DNA from 2 places in the Bradyrhizobium sp. HKCCYLRH3059 genome. Region 1 is predicted to be linked to the other one. Evidence: riboswitches for the same ligand, from Rfam matches in the RefSeq annotation. Region 1 holds a riboswitch; the other holds the start of a gene.
The links. A riboswitch is a leader RNA that binds a small molecule or an ion and turns the genes downstream of it on or off. The one in region 1 is predicted to bind cobalamin.
Positions count from the first base shown of each region.

Region 1 (3,429 bases):
CTCTCGAAATCGTCGTGATCGTGCTCGGCCTCGTTGTCGTGATGCGACGGCCGGGCCGCGAGATCGTCCTCCGCGGCGGCACCGAGTCCGAGCAGCACCGAAGCCGACAGCCTGCCGTGCTCCGTCGCGATCACCTTGACGGCACGCTGCACCTTCGCCGCGATCTCGGCGGCGACATCCTTGCGCTGCTCCTCGCTCATCAGGTCGCTCTTGTTCATCACGACGAGATCGGCGCACAACAGCTGGTCCTCGTAGACCTCCTCCAGCGGATTGTCGTGATCGAGCGACGCATCGGTGGCGCGCTGCGCGGCGAGCGCTTCGGGATCATCGGCGAAGCGTCCCGCGACCACCGCCGGACCATCGACGACCGCAACGACGCCGTCGACGGTGACGCGCGTCGCGATCTCGGGCCAGTTGAAGGCCTGCACCAGCGGCTTCGGCAGCGCCAGCCCCGAGGTCTCGATCACGATATGCTCAGGCGGCTCCTTCTGATCCAGCAGGCTCCTGAGCGCGGGGACGAAATCATCGGCAACGGTGCAGCACAGGCAGCCGTTCGACAGCTCGACGATGCGATCCTCCGGACAATCCGGCACGCCGCACCCCTTCAGGATGTCGCCGTCGATGCCGACATCGCCGAACTCGTTGACGATGATGGCGAGCCGGCGACCGTTCGCGGTCTCGATCAGGTTGCGCACCAGCGTGGTCTTGCCGGCGCCGAGGAAACCGGTGACGATGGTGCAAGGCGTCTTGGCGAACGACTTCGTCATGGCGATGCGATCTCTCGTTTTCAGCGTGGCGCTGACAGCGCAGGCACGCGGGCGACGGTGTTCTTGCGAATGTATTCGGGACGCTCGCGCCAGGCCGGCAGACCGGCGTCATGGCGCTGATGCAGTTGCGCAAATGTCAGCACATCCCGCGCATGCAGATCCGGATCGAGCGCGCCGAGCACATAGGTCCATTTGCCCGGCGCCGTCACCGCAACCGTGCACGCACGATTGCAGTTCGACAGACACTCGACACCGACAACGGTGACACCGGCGCGCTGCGCGGTCGGCAACGTCTCGATCGCGGCGAGCAAACGGGCTCCGGCCCGCGGCTGATCAGGCGGCGTAGGTTCCGTCCCCTGCGAACGGCAAGTGACGCAGACGAACAGCGTCGTCTCACCAGTCTCGGATGCGGTCATCAATCAGCCGATCACGCCGGCCGCCGTCGCCGCGGCGACCCCACCCACCAGCACGATGGCAGCGCCCGCGAGCCGCAGCGCCAGCGGCGCAGCCGTCTTGGCCTTTGCCGACAGCAGCCTGGTGCCGAGGAACGCGCCGGCGGCGATGATGGTCTGGATCACGAGCAGACCGACGAGATAGGCCCCGAGCGGGGTATTCTCGGCCCCGACGATCGATTCGCCCAGCGCATATCCATGGACGAGACCGGTCACGGCGAACAGGCCGGCGACGGGCAGCACACCGAAACGGCCACGCATCACCACCACCAGCCCAACCACGACGGTGGTCAGGCCGACCAGCAGCTCGGCAGCCGGGATGTTGGCCTTGGCCACATGAAGGCCGACGCCCGCGATCATCGCGGTGGTGAAGGCGAGCACCGGCGCGAAGCCGCGGCCCAGAAGCGCTGCAACGATGCCCGCGCCCACGATCGCCGCCAGATGGTCGATTCCGATGACAGGATGGCCGAGGCCGGACAGCATCCCCTGCGCAAACGTCTGCGGCAGCTTGCCCCCCATCATGTGATGCGCGAAGGCGGGATCGGTGGCGAGCAGCACCAGGCTCGCGGCTGCAAAGGTCGTGGTACGGGTCAACTTCATGGCCGTCTCCGTCGCTTGCCGGCTCCCCAGAGGACCGGACGATGCGCTGCATCCGACGGCATCCCACCCATCCCGGCGGGATCAGAACCAGCATCGCGACTCCCCGCGCGACGGGTCGGCCAACAGCAATCTCGACGGCAGGTCTCCTGGCTTTCGGGTCGCTGCATGGGGCCACCTTCCCGGTTTCCCAGTGGTGTCTTGGCCTCACACTCGCCGATTACAGTTGCGGGGGCAGCCACGGCCTTGGGTCAAGAACCCGCACCGTGTTCCCTAAATCTCTCCTTTCGGAGAACCGTCATCTGTTAGATACGGGTCGCACCAAAGCCCGTCAATCGGAATCGTCCCCATGGTCCCCGCCCCGCCGCATCCCGCCCTGCCGCGCCTGACGCTGGTGCTCGGCGGTGCGCGCTCGGGCAAGAGCCGCCATGCCGAGGCCCTCGTCACCGCCCTTCCCGCGCCTTGGACCTATGTTGCGACCGCGCAGGCCTTCGACGCCGAAATGACCGACCGGATCGCCCAGCACAAGGCGCGCCGCGCCAAGGGATGGCAGACGCTGGAGACGGCGCATGATCTCGCGGGCCTCGTCCGGGCAAGCGGAGAATCGGGCGTACCGATGCTGATCGATTGCCTGACGCTCTGGCTCAGCAACGTGATGCTCGCCGACATGAACGTGCCGGCCAGATGTGCCGAGCTGATCGACGCGCTCAGGAACGCGCATGGCCCGATCGTGGCCGTGTCCAACGAAGTCGGATTGGGCATCGTGCCGGACAACGCGCTCGCGCGCGCCTTTCGCGATGCCCAGGGGCGACTGAACCAGGACATCGCGGCCTTAGCGGATCGCGTGATCCTGATGGCGGCGGGACTGCCGCTGACGTTGAAGTGACCAGGAGAAAATGCCGATGACCGGAAGCGCCGACGATTCACGCCACAAGGCGAAGATGGAGAACCGCAAGGCGGTGCAGGATGCCGAGGTCGCCTCCAAGACCGTGGAGAAGGGCCTGCTGATCGTTCACACCGGCAAGGGCAAGGGCAAATCGACGGCGGCGTGGGGCCTGATGCTGCGCGCACTCGGCCGCGGCTTTCGCATCGGCGTCGTGCAGTTCGGCAAAGGTGCGTGGGAAACAGGCGAGCGCAAGGCGATCGAGAAGTTCGGCGATCAGGTGTCGTGGCACACGCTCGGGGAAGGCTTTACGTGGGAGACGCAGGATCGTGCGCGCGACGTCGCCGCGGCCGAGCGCGCCTGGGCGAAGGCTAAGGAGCTGATGGCGGATCCGTCGATCCGGCTGCTCGTCCTCGATGAGCTCAACATCGCGCTGCGCTACGATCACCTTGATATCGCAGACGTCGTCGCCACGCTCGCAGGGCGCCGTCCCGATCTGCACGTCGTCGTCACCGGCCGCAACGCCAAGCCGGAGCTAATCGAGGCCGCCGATCTCGTCACCGAGATGAACCTCGTGAAGCATCATTTCGCGGCCGGCGTGAGGGCGCAGGAAGGCATCGAGTACTGAGTTCATGAGCGCGCGGGCCATCATGTTCCAGGGCACCGGCTCCGACGTCGGCAAATCGCTGATCGTCGCGGGGCTCGCGCGCGCGCTGACATTGCGCGGCCT
Region 1 covers NZ_JBNPUF010000015.1:39,507-42,935, forward strand. The annotation lists gene cobW (cobalamin biosynthesis protein CobW) at 1-767, opposite strand, end outside; gene ACQR13_RS31265 (DUF1636 domain-containing protein) at 788-1,183, opposite strand; gene ACQR13_RS31270 (HupE/UreJ family protein) at 1,187-1,819, opposite strand; cobalamin riboswitch at 1,939-2,131, opposite strand; gene cobU (bifunctional adenosylcobinamide kinase/adenosylcobinamide-phosphate guanylyltransferase) at 2,166-2,702, shown strand; gene cobO (cob(I)yrinic acid a,c-diamide adenosyltransferase) at 2,719-3,327, shown strand; gene ACQR13_RS31285 (cobyric acid synthase) at 3,332-3,429, shown strand, end outside.

Region 2 (3,429 bases), on a different contig from region 1:
GCCGAAGCTCGCCACCCGGATGCCGCCGAACACGCCGAAGCCCGGCGCGAGGAATCCGGTCGGGTTCTGGTAGTGATGGTTGAAGAGGTTGTCGATCCGGCCGAACAGCTTGACCTGATCGGACAGCGCGTAGTCGCTGCGCAGGTTGACGACCGTATAGCCGGGCGCGACGAGGCCGGTGGTCATGCCGTCGCGGCTGACGTCGAGCCAGTCGCCGATGTGCAGCAGCGTCGCTGACAGCGTCAGCGCATCGATCGGCGCCCATGTCGCGGTGGCGCTCCATTTCTCCTTCGGCCGCCGCAACAGCTGCAGGCCGGTGGCCGCATCGACCGCGCGGGTGAACGTGTAGTCCGCACGCAGCGAGATCCGGTCGGTGAGATCAGCGGTCACGAAGCTCTCGGTGCCTTCGGTGGTCGCGAGGCCGACATTGGCGTAGGAGGTGAAGGTCGCGTTGAAATTGATCAAGTCGGTGATGCTGTTGTGGAAGTAGGTCGCGCCGAAGCGGAGACGATCGTCGAACAGCGGCTGCTCGAAGCCGGCGTCGTAGCCGGTGCTCTGCTCCGGCCGGAGGTTGGGATTGGCGAAGAAGTTGAACGCCGGAAAATCCTGGTGCAACTGGCTCAGGGTCGGTGCCTTGAAGCCGGTGCCGTAGCTCGCCTTCAGCTTGGTCTCGGTCACCGGCAGGATCACCGCCGGCGCGATCCGGTAGGTGCCATGGCCGCCGAACTGGTCGTTGACGTCGTTGCGCAGGCTCGCCACCGCGAACCAGCGCTTCGCGAACTCGGTCTGCAGCTCGACGAAGCCGGCCTTGTTGCCATTCTCGGCTGAGAGGTCGGCGGTCTTCAGCCGCTCGGTCTGCTGCTCCGCGCCGACGACGAGATTGTTATGCGGCGCGAGCTCGGTCACCGCGTGCCAGTCATACTTGATGCGCTCGCCGGTCGCGACCGCTGCCACCGGATTGCCAGCCGTCAGGTCGGACGACCGGTCGTTCACATAGTTGACGCCGAAGTAGTTCCGGATGCGGCCGCCGAGCAGCGACCACACGGCTTCCTGGCGTGTCGCAAGCTGGTGGACGGCGTGGTTGCTCTGGGCCGCGTCGGGAAAGCTCGGAAAGCCGCTGTCGCCGGTGAACAGCAGCGTCGCGTCGGTGTATCGAACCACCGAGTTCAGCGTCCAGGCCTCGTTGAGGTCGACGCCCAGCTTGGCCGAGGCGGTGACGTTGTCGTAGGCATTGCCGATGGCCTTCTGCCCCGCAGGCAGCAGCTGCCACGGGGTCACCGGAACGTCGCCGGCGTGCAGATGCGCGACATTGATCGCGTAGTTGACATTGTTTTGTGAGCCGCTGACGCCGGCTGACTGGTTGAAGGTCTTGAACGAGCCGCTCTCGACCGAGGCGGTCGCGCGCGCCGGGCCCTCGCCCTTGCGCGTGATCACCGAGATCACCCCGCCGATCGCATCCGAGCCGTAGAGCCCGCTCTGCGGCCCGCGCAGCACCTCGAACTGCTGGATGTCGGCGGCGAGCAGATGCGCGAAATCGAACGCGCCATTGCCGTTGGTGACATCGCCGACGTCGATGCCGTCGATGAAGAGCTTGGTGTGATTGGCGTTGGTGCCGCGCATGAAGACGTTGGTCTGGCCGCCCGGGCCGCCGGCCTGCACCACGTTCAATCCGGGGATCGTGCTCAGGATGTCCGGCACGGTGCGGGCCTGCTGCGCGGCGATGTCCGTGTCGGTCACCACGGTGATCGCATTCGCGACGTGGGCCACTGGCGTGACGACGCCGGTCGGGCTGACGGCGACGGGGATTCCGGCTGGCGCGGCCGGCTTTGCCGCCGGCACCTGCTGACGCGGGGCGTTGCCGGTTCTGCGGGGGATGGCTGGTTTTTGAGCGATCGGCTCGCGCGGCGGGTCGACCTCAACCGGGGGCAGAAGGTCGGGGGAGGCGGATTGCTGCGCTGCTGTGGGCGAGGGGCCGAGCAGGGCGAATGACGAGAGGACGCAGAACGACGACAGAAGGGCGCGACTGCGCCTGGCATGGGGAACGGGGGACACGAGGAACCTCGGCATGACGTCAGTGGCACGTCACCGCGAACGAGGTCTCATGCAGCCCTTTGCAGGCCGGCCTGAAAACGATGCCAATAACGCCCCGACCGGCATCCTCGCGTGTGACCACGGCTGACGGCAGGTCTCCTGGCTCGCGGGTCGTCACCTCCACGTCGCCTTCCCGGGACCGAGATTTCCCAGTGGCCTTTGACGCGAGATTCGCCGCTTACAGTTGCGGGGGCAGCTGCGGCCTTCGGTCACGTCCCTTGCGAGACGCATCCGGCACCGCATTCCCTTTTGAGCCCCGGTCGAGGGGCACCGTCGCGATCACCGTAGGAGTGCGGACGCACCAAAGTCAATCCGGCGCCCGGCGATCTCCTGGCGATAACGCTGGCCGGTCGGCTCGGTGATGCCCGGCCGCCTGCGACAACCATAGCTGTCGTCCGTGCGAACGCAGGGACCCATAGCCACCGGCGGTCGTGTGGCGAAGGACGACGATCAAGACATTTTCCGCCAATTCACATCACGCGGTATGGGTCCCTGCGTTCGCAGGGACGACAGCGGAGTGCGAGTCGTTGCTGATGAGGATTGCGCCTTGTGAGCACCCGCTCACTTCTCGACCTTGTTGTGCACCATCCAGAATCGCAGCGTGCGCTGGGCGGTGTCGAGCGACAGGCGGCCGTAGTCGCGTTCCGCGAGCTTGAGCGTGTCGCTGTCGATGGCGTGCTTGATCGGCCGGTGGGTCAGGATTTTCGCCACCACCGACCAGGCCAGCCCGGCGGCACGGCAAGGGATCAGCACGATGTCGGTGCGCGGGCCTTCGAGCACCTTGGCCATCATCTCGGTCGGGACGTTGTTGAGCAGGCCGAGTGCGGCGGAAACCTCGCCGAAGCGGCGGGTTTCGGCGAAGAAGGCGATGGCGGCATCGTTGAGCTCGTTCAGCCCCTTCATGCGCTTGACGGCCTCTTCGGCCAGCGTGAAGTCGCGCCCGACCAGGCCGCCGTCGCTGCGCGCAACGTCGGCGATCGCCTTGAGGATCTTCTTGATCTCCTGTTGCAACGCCGGCGGCGCCGAGGCCATCAGCCTGGCGCGCACGGCTTCGGTCGCGCGGCGCAGGAGGTCGCGCAGGTGCTTGGTGGGCAGGTCGACGCGCAGCCCGATGATCTCGGACAATTCGTCGTCGTCCTCGGCATGCGCCATCATCCCGGAATAGCCGGACTCGGAGAAGCGCGCGGTCTGGTTGTTGGCGAGCTTGCGGATCACCCGGCGCTCGCCGCGGTCGACGATGATGTCGGTCACCGCCTCGGTCAGATGCGGACGGCTGGAGATCGCCATCAGGTGATCCTGGCCCTTGGTCGCCGCGACCTCCACCAGCGTATGCTCGGT
Region 2 covers NZ_JBNPUF010000007.1:507,958-511,386, reverse strand. The annotation lists gene ACQR13_RS24045 (TonB-dependent receptor plug domain-containing protein) at 1-1,737, opposite strand, end outside; cobalamin riboswitch at 2,164-2,381, opposite strand; gene ACQR13_RS24040 (DUF2336 domain-containing protein) at 2,653-3,429, opposite strand, start outside.
Region 2: linked by a shared signal. The riboswitch ahead of ACQR13_RS24045 (TonB-dependent receptor plug domain-containing protein) and the one ahead of ACQR13_RS31270 (HupE/UreJ family protein) in region 1 are both predicted to bind cobalamin.